2 regions of the Pseudomonas sp. LBUM1666 genome follow, and region 1 is predicted to be linked to the other one. Evidence: predicted binding sites of a transcription regulator. Region 1 holds the regulator's gene; the other holds the start of a gene.

What was found. The regulator FliA, encoded in region 1, starts transcription of late flagellar genes. The targets are predictions, from matches to a motif close to CTAAAGTTTNNNNNNNNNNNGCCGNTAA.
Region 2: ACA056_RS23980 (methyl-accepting chemotaxis protein) is a predicted target of FliA. The motif match lies at 3,314-3,341, and genes of this name have one in related genera.

Annotation. Positions count from the first base shown of each region.
Region 1 covers NZ_CP166789.1:4,563,909-4,569,897, reverse strand. Annotated here, with positions in the region: gene flhF (flagellar biosynthesis GTPase FlhF) at 1-1,057, shown strand, start outside; gene fleN (flagellar synthesis regulator FleN) at 1,174-2,004, shown strand; gene fliA (RNA polymerase sigma factor FliA) at 2,001-2,741, shown strand; gene ACA056_RS20885 (chemotaxis response regulator CheY) at 2,909-3,280, shown strand; gene ACA056_RS20880 (protein phosphatase CheZ) at 3,311-4,099, shown strand; gene ACA056_RS20875 (chemotaxis protein CheA) at 4,137-5,989, shown strand, end outside.
Region 2 covers NZ_CP166789.1:5,211,466-5,217,454, forward strand. Annotated here, with positions in the region: gene ACA056_RS23960 (2-hydroxyacid dehydrogenase) at 1-339, shown strand, start outside; gene ACA056_RS23965 (methyltransferase) at 374-1,372, shown strand; yybP-ykoY riboswitch at 1,413-1,537, shown strand; gene ACA056_RS23970 (TMEM165/GDT1 family protein) at 1,626-2,210, shown strand; gene ACA056_RS23975 (M48 family metallopeptidase) at 2,362-3,180, opposite strand; gene ACA056_RS23980 (methyl-accepting chemotaxis protein) at 3,377-5,518, shown strand; gene ACA056_RS23985 (SOS response-associated peptidase) at 5,707-5,989, opposite strand, start outside.

The sequences.
Region 1 (5,989 bases):
TCGCCAATTGTTCGCCGGCCTGCCACTGACCGCCGCCGAGCCGCTGATCGAGCCGACCTACACCGAGCCCCGTCGTCCTGCACCGGCTGCGGCACCTGTCTCTGGTGGCGTCGACCCACGGGCGTTCGACTCGATGCGTTTCGAACTCAACAGCCTGCGCGAACTGATGGAAGTGCAACTCGGCTCTCTGGCCTGGAATCAGCTGCAAGGCAGCCGTCCGGCCCAGGCCAACCTTTGGCGTCGCCTGCAACGCATTGGTCTGTCCGGCCCGTTGTCACGCGATTTGCTGGCGCTGATTACCGATATTGAAGAACCTCGTCAGGCCTGGCGCATGTTGCTGGCGCACCTGGCGCGGATGATCGCCACACCGGAAATCGAGCCTCTGGAAGAGGGCGGCGTGATTGCCATGGTCGGCCCTGCCGGCATGGGCAAGACCACCACCCTGGCCAAACTCGCCGCCCGTTACGTGCTCAAGTACGGCGCGCAGAATATCGCGTTGGTGAGCATGGACAGCTACCGCATTGGTGCTCAGGAACAACTCAAGACGTTGGGCCGGATTCTCAATGTGTCGGTGACGCATGTCGATCCGGGCCAATCGCTGGTGCAGGCGATGGAGCCTTTGCTGCGCAAACGCGTGGTGCTGATCGATACCGCGGGCCTTCAGGCCAGCGATCCGGCACTGCGCATGCAGCTCGAAAGCCTGGCCGGTCGTGGCATCAAATCGAAAAATTATCTGGTTTTGGCAACCACCAGCCAGAAACAGGTTCTAACGGCCGCTTATCACAGTTACAAGCGTTGTGGGCTCGCTGGCTGCATCCTGACTAAACTGGATGAAACGGCAAGTCTGGGCGAGGTGTTGAGCTTGGCCATCAGTCATGAATTGCCGGTGGCCTACCTGACCGATGGCCCGCGGATTCCGGATGATTTGCATCTACCGCGTCGTCATCAGTTGGTCAGTCGCGCCGTCAGCGTGCAAATGCAAGAAGAACCCAGCGAAGAAGCCATGGCCGACATGTTCGCTGATATTTACCACAGCCCGACCAAGCAGGTCGGCTGAGGTATTAATGAACAGTTTTTGTACCTACATCGATGGTCTGCCATGCATTGTTCAGTTAGTGAACGCGCAGCCAGTAATGTGGCCTCCGTCTAAGTAAGACAAGGTAAAGAAAATTCATGGGCAGCATGCATCCCGTACAGGTGATCGCGGTGACCGGCGGCAAAGGTGGCGTCGGGAAGACTAACGTGTCAGTGAACTTGTCCCTGGCTCTAGCAGAGCTCGGTCGACGCGTCATGCTGTTGGACGCCGATCTGGGGCTGGCGAACGTCGACGTCCTGCTGGGACTGACACCCAAACGAACTTTGGCCGACGTGATCGAAGGCCGCTGCGAGCTGCGCGACGTACTGTTGCAGGGCCCTGGCGGCATTCGCATCGTCCCGGCCGCGTCCGGCACACAGAGCATGGTTCATTTGAGCCCGGCGCAACACGCCGGCCTGATCCAGGCGTTCAGCGATATCGGTGACAACCTCGACGTGCTGGTGATCGACACCGCGGCGGGCATTGGTGAATCGGTCGTCAGTTTCGTTCGCGCAGCGCAAGAAGTCTTGCTGGTGGTCTGCGACGAACCGACCTCGATTACCGACGCCTACGCACTGATCAAACTGCTGAACCGCGATTACGGCATGAACCGCTTCCGCGTCCTGGCCAACATGGCCCAGAGTCCGCAGGAAGGGCGCAACCTATTCGCCAAGTTGACCAAGGTCACGGATCGCTTCCTTGACGTCGCCTTACAATACGTCGGCGCGGTGCCTTACGACGAAAGCGTGCGCAAGGCTGTGCAGAAGCAGCGCGCCGTTTACGAAGCCTTCCCGCGGTCCAAGTGCTCACTGGCGTTCAAGGCCATTGCACAGAAGGTCGATACCTGGCCGCTACCTGCCAACCCGCGTGGGCACCTGGAGTTTTTCGTCGAGCGCCTCGTGCAACAAACCGCAGGACCTGTGCTATGACAGCCGGTGGCTATAACCTCTACAAGAAGTCGGCACGTGACGCGCAGTACGAGCTGATCGAGCGTTACGCGCCACTGGTTAAACGCATTGCCTACCACTTGCTGGCGCGTCTGCCAGCCAGTGTCCAGGTCGAAGACCTGATCCAAGCCGGGATGATCGGCCTGCTTGAAGTGTCGACCAAATACGACGCCAGCAAAGGCGCGAGTTTCGAGACGTACGCGGGCATTCGAATCCGCGGCGCGATGCTCGATGAAGTACGCAAGGGGGACTGGGCGCCACGTTCGGTCCACCGCAATACCCGGATGGTCAGCGACGCGATTCGCTCGATTGAAGCTAAAACCGGTCGTGACGCTAAAGATCACGAGGTTGCGGCCGAACTCCAATTGAGTCTCGACGATTATTACGGGATTTTGAACGACACCCTGGGCAGCCGGTTATTCAGTTTCGACGATCTGTTGCAGGACGGCGAACACGAAGGGCTGCACGAGGATGGCGCCAGTGCTCATCTCGAGCCGTCACGCGATCTGGAAGATGAACGCTTCCAGGCGGCGCTGGCGGACGCGATTGCCAATTTGCCGGAGCGTGAGCGACTGGTGTTGGCGCTGTACTACGACGAAGAGTTGAATCTCAAGGAAATCGGTGAGGTCCTGGGGGTCAGCGAATCTCGGGTCAGCCAGTTACACAGCCAGTGCGCGGCCCGTTTGCGGGGGCGTTTGGGGGAGTGGCGAGCGCGCTGAAGGCAGTGTGGGGACACTGCGAACGCGGCTGGTGGGGTGTTGAACCTTACCGGTCCCGATCTGTTGTGCTCCAGACAGTCATTGAGTGCTTTGCCGGATTGATTGAAATGGCGCGTCCAGGTGCTGGGCGCGTTTAAGACTGCTTGGAGGTCGAATTGGACAAGAACATGAAAATCCTCATCGTTGATGACTTCTCAACGATGCGGCGGATCATTAAAAACCTGTTGCGTGACCTTGGGTTCACCAACACGGTCGAGGCCGACGATGGCACTACCGCCATTCCGGTTCTCAACAGCGGCAGCATCGACTTTCTGGTAACAGACTGGAACATGCCTGGCATGACCGGTATCGACCTGCTGCGCCACGTGCGTGCCGATGAAAAGCTCAAGCACCTGCCGGTGCTGATGGTGACCGCTGAAGCCAAGCGCGAGCAGATCATCGAGGCAGCCCAGGCCGGTGTTAACGGCTATGTGGTCAAGCCCTTCACGGCCCAGGCGTTAAAAGAAAAAATCGAGAAGATTTTCGAACGCATCGGTTGATGTGCGAAGCCACTGCGCCACGGGGGAGCTATGGAGCATAACGAGTCTTCACAGGGCGATTTCGAATCGACTCTGAAAAAACACGCGGTCGAACTGGTCGAAAGCCTTGAAAAAGGCAGGTTCGGCGACGCTGTGCAACTGATCCATGAGCTCAATCAGACCCGTGACCGTGGCCTGTATCAGGAAGTGGGCAAGCTCACCCGCGAGCTGCATAGCGCGATCGTCAATTTCCAGATTGACCCGCACATGCCGCAAGCGGAGGAAGTCTCGCAGATCACGGATGCCACCGAGCGTCTGGGTTATGTGGTCAAGCTGACCGAGGCTGCTGCCAACCGCACCATGGACCTGGTGGAAAACGCCACGCCGCTGGTCAACGGCCTGAGCAACGAAGCCCAGGCCTTGAGCACCGATTGGGGACGGTTCATGCGTCGCGAAGTCGGGGCTGAAGAGTTCCGCGAACTGGCCCGGCGAGTCGACGGTTTCCTGACACGCAGCAGCGAAGACAATCGCGTTGTGTCGAGCAACCTCAACGACATTCTGCTCGCTCAGGATTACCAGGACCTCACCGGTCAGGTGATCAAGCGTGTGACCCAATTGGTCACCGAAGTTGAAAGCAACCTGCTCAAGCTCGTGCTTATGGCCAGTCAGGTGGACCGCTTTGCGGGCATCGAACATGACCGTGAAGCGATGCTGGCAGAAAAAGATCCGCAAAAACATCTCTCTCAGGGTGAAGGTCCGCAGATTCATGCCGATAAAAGAGAAGACGTTGTGTCCGGTCAGGACGATGTGGACGATTTGCTATCCAGTCTTGGATTTTAGGTTTTTAGGTTTTTAGACCTTTAGGAGCACCCCCTTAATGAGCTTCGGCGCCGATGAAGAGATCCTTCAGGATTTCCTGGTTGAGGCCGGCGAGATTCTAGAGCAACTGTCCGAACAGCTGGTCGAGCTTGAAAGCCGACCCGATGATGCGGACTTGCTCAATGCAATTTTTCGCGGTTTTCACACTGTAAAAGGAGGCGCCGGCTTCCTCCAGCTCAACGAGCTGGTGGAGTGCTGTCACATCGCCGAGAACGTGTTCGACATCCTGCGCAAGGGTGAACGTCGCGTCGACTCGGAACTGATGGACGTGGTTCTCGAAGCGCTGGATGCGGTGAACGGCATGTTTACCGAAGTCCGCGAGCGCAGCCCGATCACGGCTGCCACGCCAGAATTGCTTGCGGCACTGGCCCGCCTGGCCGAGCCGCAAACCGCCGATGAAACGGCACCGGTCGCCGAGGTGGTGGAACAACCTGCCGCCGAGAGCGAATCGGGTGACATCACCGATAACGAATTCGAACAACTGCTGGACTCGCTGAACGCCGTCAAGGCTCAGGCAGAAGCCCCGGCAGCTGTGCCAGCGCCGAGCAGTAATGCGTCGGCCAGCGACGAAATAACCGATGCCGAGTTCGAGTCGTTGCTCGATCAACTGCACGGTAAAGGCCAGTTCGCCGTCGATGCGGTAGCCCCGGCGCCAGCCGCACCGGCTGCCCCGAAAGCGGCAGGCGACAGCTCCGATATCACCGACGACGAGTTCGAAGCACTGCTCGATCAGCTGCACGGCAAGGGTAACTTTGCCGTTGATGCGCTGGAATCGGCCATTGCTGCGGTCCCGGCCCCGGCTGCGCCAACCGCTAAAGCGGCTGGCGGCGATCTGATCTCCGATCACGAGTTCGAATCGCTGCTCGACGAATTGCACGGCAAAGGCAAGTTCACCGAGGTTGGCACTGGCGCAGTGGTTTCTGCTCCTGTCGCCAAGGCGCCAGCACCGGCTGCGAAACCCGTTGCCAAAGCGCCCGAGCCTAAAGCCGAAGCGCCGAAGCCTGCCGCTGCTGCTGCCCCGGCCCGTGCCCCGTCCGCGCCGCCACCGGAAAAACCGGCCAGCGAAGCCGAGACCACCGTACGGGTCGATACCGCTCGTCTCGACGAAATCATGAACATGGTCGGCGAGTTGGTACTGGTGCGTAACCGCTTGGTCCGTCTGGGCCTCAACAGCGGCGACGAAGCCATGTCCAAGGCCGTGTCGAACCTCGACGTGGTCACGGCCGACCTGCAAACCGCGGTCATGAAGACCCGGATGCAACCGATCAAGAAGGTCTTCGGGCGCTTCCCGCGTCTGGTTCGCGACCTGGCTCGCCAACTCAAGAAAGAGATCAACCTGGAACTGGTCGGCGAAGAAACCGACCTCGACAAGAACCTCGTCGAGGCCCTGGCCGATCCGCTGGTCCACTTGGTGCGCAACTCGGTCGACCACGGTATTGAAGAGCCGGCCGAGCGTGAAGCGATGGGCAAGCCTCGCAGCGGCAAGGTGATCCTGTCCGCTGAACAGGAAGGCGACCACATCCTGCTGTCCATCTCCGATGACGGCAAGGGCATGGACGCCGATGTTCTGCGCGGCATTGCCGTGAAGAAAGGCTTGATGGACAAGGATGCAGCGGATCGCCTCAGCGAATCCGATTGCTTCAACCTGATCTTCGCGCCGGGTTTCTCGACCAAGACCGAAATTTCCGATGTCTCCGGACGCGGCGTGGGTATGGACGTGGTGAAAACCAAAATCGCCCAGCTCAACGGCACCATCAATATCTATTCGACCAAGGGCAAGGGCTCGAAGATCGTCATCAAGGTCCCGTTGACCCTGGCGATCATGCCCACGCTGATGGTCATGCTCGGCAA
Region 2 (5,989 bases), 650 kb from region 1:
CCGCTCAACGAACACACCCGCCACTTCATCGGAGCCCGTGAGCTGGCCTCGATGAAACCCGGTGCGTTCGTGGTCAACACCGCACGCGGTGGCTTGATCGACGAACAGGCGCTGGCCGATGCCTTGCGCAACGGTCACCTGGGTGGCGCGGCCACCGACGTGTTGAGCGTCGAGCCGCCGACCGCCGGCAATCCGCTGCTGGCCCATGACATTCCCCGGTTGATTGTCACCCCGCACAACGCCTGGGGCAGTCGCGAGGCACGCCAGCGAATCGTGGGCCAGTTGACCGAAAACGCTCAGGGATACTTCAGTGGTAAAGCGCTGCGGGTCGTCAGTTGATAGACTGCGGCACTTTTTTTCACAGGAGCAGAGTATGGATCCGCGCAGTGAAGTACTGCTTCGTCAGGCCGAGTTATTCCAGGGTTCGGTGCTGCTGGCCGGTTTGCCCGCCGACGACCTGCTGGGCCGTCTGCCCGACGCTCATGGCTGGTGCTGGCATGCCGGCGATCAAGCAGCGCTGGACGCCCGCTTCGCCGAGCGCAGCCATTTCGGTGTGACTGTAACGGAGCGCGGGTTCGACACCGCCGTGGTGTTTCTGCCCAAGTCCAAGGACCTGACCGACTACATCCTCAACGCCCTCGCCTCTAAACTGGCCGGTCGTGAACTGTATCTGGTGGGTGAAAAACGCAGCGGCATCGAAGGCGCAGCCAAGCAACTGAACCCCTTTGGCAAACCGCGCAAGCTCGACAGCGCGCGGCATTGCCAGCTGTGGCAGGTTACCGTGGCCACTGCGCCAGAAGCCAAGTCGCTGGAAAGCCTGGCCCAGACTTATGAGTTGCCGCTGGCCGAAGGTCCGTTGAAAGTCATCAGTCTGCCGGGCGTGTTCAGCCACGGTCGGCTGGATCGCGGCAGCGCACTGTTGCTGGAGCATCTGGACAAATTGCCGAGCGGCCATTTGCTGGACTTCGGTTGCGGTGCCGGGGTGTTGGGAGCAGCGGTGAAACGTCGCTATCCACACAACCAGGTCACCTTGCTTGATGTGGATGCGTTTGCGGCTGCCAGTAGTCGCCTGACATTGGCTGCCAACGGTCTGGAAGCTGATGTGATTACCGGTGACGGCATCGACGCCGCACCGATGGGTTTGAGTGCAATTCTGAGCAACCCACCGTTCCATGTCGGGGTTCACACCGATTACTTCGCCACCGAGAACTTGCTGCGAAAAGCAGCCAAACATCTGAAAAACGGTGGCGAACTGCGTTTGGTAGCAAACAGCTTCCTTAAGTATCAGCCGCTGATCGAAGAGCATCTGGGCGTATGTGCGATCAAGGCTGAAGGACAGGGTTTCAGAATCTATCGGGCCAAACGCGGGTAAAAAATTAGTGCTTGCCGAATAGATTCTGCCTAGGCAAAATCCGCTCCGTCCTAGGGGAGTAGTCTCCCACGAGCGCCATGCTCGTCCGGCATACGTCAACATACTTGGTCAACAGACCATGGCGTATGCGACCCAAGCGTCCGCATCAGACGGATCGCAGGGTTTGACAAGACCTATGACACGAACACCTTACCCGGGGCGGGAAGGCTGTACGTGTCATAGCCGTGTCGACCCGCCCCTTAGGAAAACCCTGATGCTGGATTCACTTCTCGTTCCCACCGCAATCGTTGCCTTGGCCGAAATCGGCGACAAGACGCAACTGCTCGCGCTCATTCTCGCCGCTCGCTTTCGCAAGCCCTGGCCGATCATCGCCGGTATCGTCGCTGCAACCCTGGCCAACCACGCGGCCGCCGGCGCGGTAGGTGCCTGGGTCGGTAGTTTCTTCTCGAATGCGACGCTGCACTGGATCCTCGCCGCGAGCTTCACCGCGACCGCATTGTGGACCCTGGTGCCGGACAAGATGGATGACGACGAAGCCAGCACCGCCCGCAAGTTCGGACCGTTCCTGACCACGCTAATCGCATTTTTCCTTGCAGAGATGGGTGACAAGACTCAAGTCGCCACGGTGATGCTCGCTGCGCAATACCCGGAACTGTGGCTGGTGATTATCGGCACTACCGTCGGGATGTTGATTGCCAACGTGCCGGTGGTTTTGGCGGGTAACTTTGCCGCGGATAAATTGCCGTTGACCTTGATCCGTCGCCTGGCGGCGTCGGCGTTCTTCATCCTCGCCATTGTCGCGGTGTACAAGGCGATGCAGAGCAGTGGTTGGGTTTGACGCGGTAGGTCAGTCACACCGCGTCATCGTTCTTCGCGAGCAGGCTCGCTCCCACATTGATCTCCAGTGGACACAAAATTTGCAAACAATGGAGATCCAGTGTGGGAGCGAGCCTGCTCGCGAAGGCGTGAGCAGCCGCGCTACATGACTATCAGGATTTCCTGGCTTTCTCGTACAGCGGCATGACTTTCGGGATCGCCGCCTGCAACGAAGCAATACGACTCGACGACGCCGGGTGAGTGCTCATGAACTCCGGCGACGAACCTTCCGAGGCCTTGGTCATCTTGTTCCACAGGGTGATCGCGGCGTTCGGGTTGTAACCGGCGCGAGCGGCCAGTTCCAGGCCGATCAGGTCCGCCTCGTTTTCATTGGCGCGACTGTTGGGCAAGGTCATGCCGTAGTTGGCCACGGTATCCGCCAACGCCAGGCTGCCCTGACCCAGACCGAACAAGGCACCGGCGCCCTGCTTGGCCATTTCGATGCCGTAAGCCTTGGACATCGCTTCACGACCATGCTCGCGCAGGGCGTGGGCGATTTCGTGGCCCATGATCGCCGCGATCTCATCGTCGGTCAGTTGCAGGCTGTCGATCAGCCCCGTGTAGAAAATGATCTTGCCGCCAGGCCCGCAGTTGGCGTTGAGTTCGTCGCTCTTGATCAGGTTGACTTCCCATTTCCATTGGGCCGAATCCGGACGGAAAACCGGCGCCTGGGCAATCAGCCGGTCGGCAATCGCCTGGACACGTTTGGCCTCGTTACTGGTCTTGTCCAGCACGCCTTTGGTGTTCGCCTCGCCGACAGTCTTTTGATAAGACTGGGCGTACATCTGGTTGACCTCGTCGGTCGACAACATGCTGAACATGTACTGCTTGCGCTCAACGCCCACCGCGCCACCGCTGGTGGTATTGACCGACTGACAACCGGCGAGCAGCAGACCTGCGCTCAGTGCACACACAACCAATGTCTTGTTCATCAAAAATCTCCCTGAAACATGCGGCGTATCCTAGGCGGTGAATTGTATCGGCGCCAGATACAACGGACGTGCAGCACGCACTAATTCATTTACGACATCAAACATTCCAAAACAGCCAATTCGCCAAACTCCGCTCATGGCCATCGACACCCCGCCGATACAGCACCGCAGACGTCCTCTTGCGTGCGGAGCACCCATGAAATTCAAGTCGATCCAGTTTTCCGTGGCGGCCCTCGCCGGCGCCATCGTTCTTAGTGTCGTGGCAGCCCTGGTGCTCTACGCGTTGTTTTCCGGCGCACGGACACAAGACATGGTCCAGCAGCGGACCCAGGCACAATTCGAGCAAGTCATCGAACAACGCCTGACGTCACTGGCGCAAACCCAGGTCAGCCAGATCCAGCGCGAGCTCGAAGCGCCACTGCTGATTGCCGGCGGACTGGTGCGAGTCAACGCATTAATCGGCACACCGGGCGCCGATGGACAGCCGCAGCTGAGCCTCAGTCGTGAGCAGTTAATCAGCCTGATCAAGGAAAACGTCACCAAGAACCCGAAAATTCTCGGTACCTACATCGGCTGGGAAAAAAACGCCCTCGATCACAACGACGCGGCCTACGTCGACACCCAGGTGGTCGGCATCGACGCCAGCAACGGCCGCTTCCTGCCGTGGTGGTTCCGCAACGAAGACGGCAGCCTGGGCCTGGACAAACTGGTGGACGTCGACGACCAGAAAACCCTGTCCACCGGCGTACGCGCCAGCGAGTACTACCTGTGCTCGAAAGAAACCAAAAAATCCTGCGTGATCGATCCGGCGCCCTACAAAGTCGGCGACAAGATCGTCATGCTCGCCTCCTTTATAGAACCGATCATGCTCAACGGGGCCTTCCAGGGCATCGTCGGCGCCGACTTGTCGGTGAACTTCATTCAGGAAATGCTCCTCGGCGCGAATCAGAAGTTGTACAGCGGCGCTGGTGAAATGGCCCTGATTGGCGGCAACAGCCGGATCGTTGCCTACACCAAGGACCCGAGCAAATTCGGCGAGAAGGTCAGCGACATCCTCGACAGCCAGCAGATCGCCAACATGGCCAATCTCAAGCGCGGCGAAGTCACCTACACCGTCGACAAGGTCCAGGGCCGGATCGAGTTGTACCTGCCGTTCGGCATCGGCCAGACCGACGCTCGCTGGACCCTCATGCTGCAACTGCCGCTGAACGCGGTGATGGCCGACCTGCAAAAACTTCAGGGCGATCTGGACGCCCAGCGCAAGTCCGACACCTTCGGCATGGCCATGGTCGGCTTGTTGATTGCCGGTATCGGCTTGCTGGTGATCTGGCTGGTGGGCCACGGCATTGCCCGGCCGCTGAAGCAGATGGTTGCCATGCTCGACGACATCGCTCAGGGCGAAGGTGACCTGACTCGACGCCTGACCAGCGACCGCGCCGACGAATTGGGCTCCATCGCCAAAGGCTTCAACACCTTCCTGGCCAAGTTGCAGGTGATGATCACCCAGGTGGTGACTTCGGTGCAGAGCGTCAGTGATTCGTCGGAACACACCGCCGACATCGCCATCCGCACCAACATCGGCGTGCACAAGCAAATGGCCGAGATTGATCAAGTCGCCACTGCGGTGCATGAAATGACAGCGACCGCTCAGGACGTGGCGCGCAACGCGACTCAGGCTGCGCAAGCCGCCAGCCATGCCGATCAAGCAGCGGCGCAGGGCATGCAAATCGTGCGGGACACGTCGAACTCGATTGGCGTGCTGGCGATAGAAATCGGTAAGGCAGTCAGCGTGGTGCAAACCTTGGCCAAGGACAGCGAGAACATCAATGCGATCCTGACGGCAATTCGCGGAATCGCCGAACAGACCAACCTGCTGGCCTTGAACGCGGCCATCGAAGCGGCCCGCGCCGGCGAACAGGGACGCGGTTTTGCGGTGGTGGCCGATGAAGTGCGCAACCTGGCGCAGAAGACTCAGAAAGCCACTGAAGAAATTCAGACCATGATCCAGCAGTTGCAACAAGGCACCCGCGATGTGGTGCGGGTCATGGAGGACAGTCAGAGCCGCACCGATGAAAGCGTGCAGCATGCGGCGAAAGCAGCCGAGGCGCTGGAGACGATTACTCAGGCGGTGTCAGTGATCAACGACATGAACACCCAGATTGCCAGTGCGGCCGAGGAACAGAGTGCGGTGGCTGACGACATTAATCGGAACGTGATCAACATCGGGCAAGTGGCCAATGAAGTGGCGGGCGGGGCGGATGAGTCGAGTGCGGCGAGTGCGGATCTGACCAAGTTGGCTGAGCAGCAGCGGCGGTTGATCAATCAGTTCAAGGTCTAAAGCGCCCCCTCACCCTAACCCTCTCCCCAGGGGGCGAGGGGACAGACCGAGGTGTTCTTAGAGTTACATCGACCTGAATTACCGAGTCGAACTCAGGTTCTGAAAGCAACCGAGATCGGCTCCCTTTCCCCCTCTCCCCTATGGGGAGAGGGCTGGGGTGAGGGGTGGCTCTTGAATCACACATCGCTCTAACCGGGGGTAAGACACTCCGGCCCATTGAGCTTCGGATCATTCACCAGATTCGCCAACACCCGCTCGCGCAACGCCGCGGGTTCACTGGCGAGCAACGCTTGCAAAGCATGCAACGGAGTCTCTGGATTGAGCCACGCCTCCTGCCCCGCCGCATCGAGAATCAACGGCCGGCGCTGACTCGCCGCCGGCTGCGTGATCACCGCCGTGCTCAGCCACACTTGCTCCTGCACTGGATACGCTTCCCAAATCGCCGCAAAGAACAGCGTCGAGCCCTCCCCC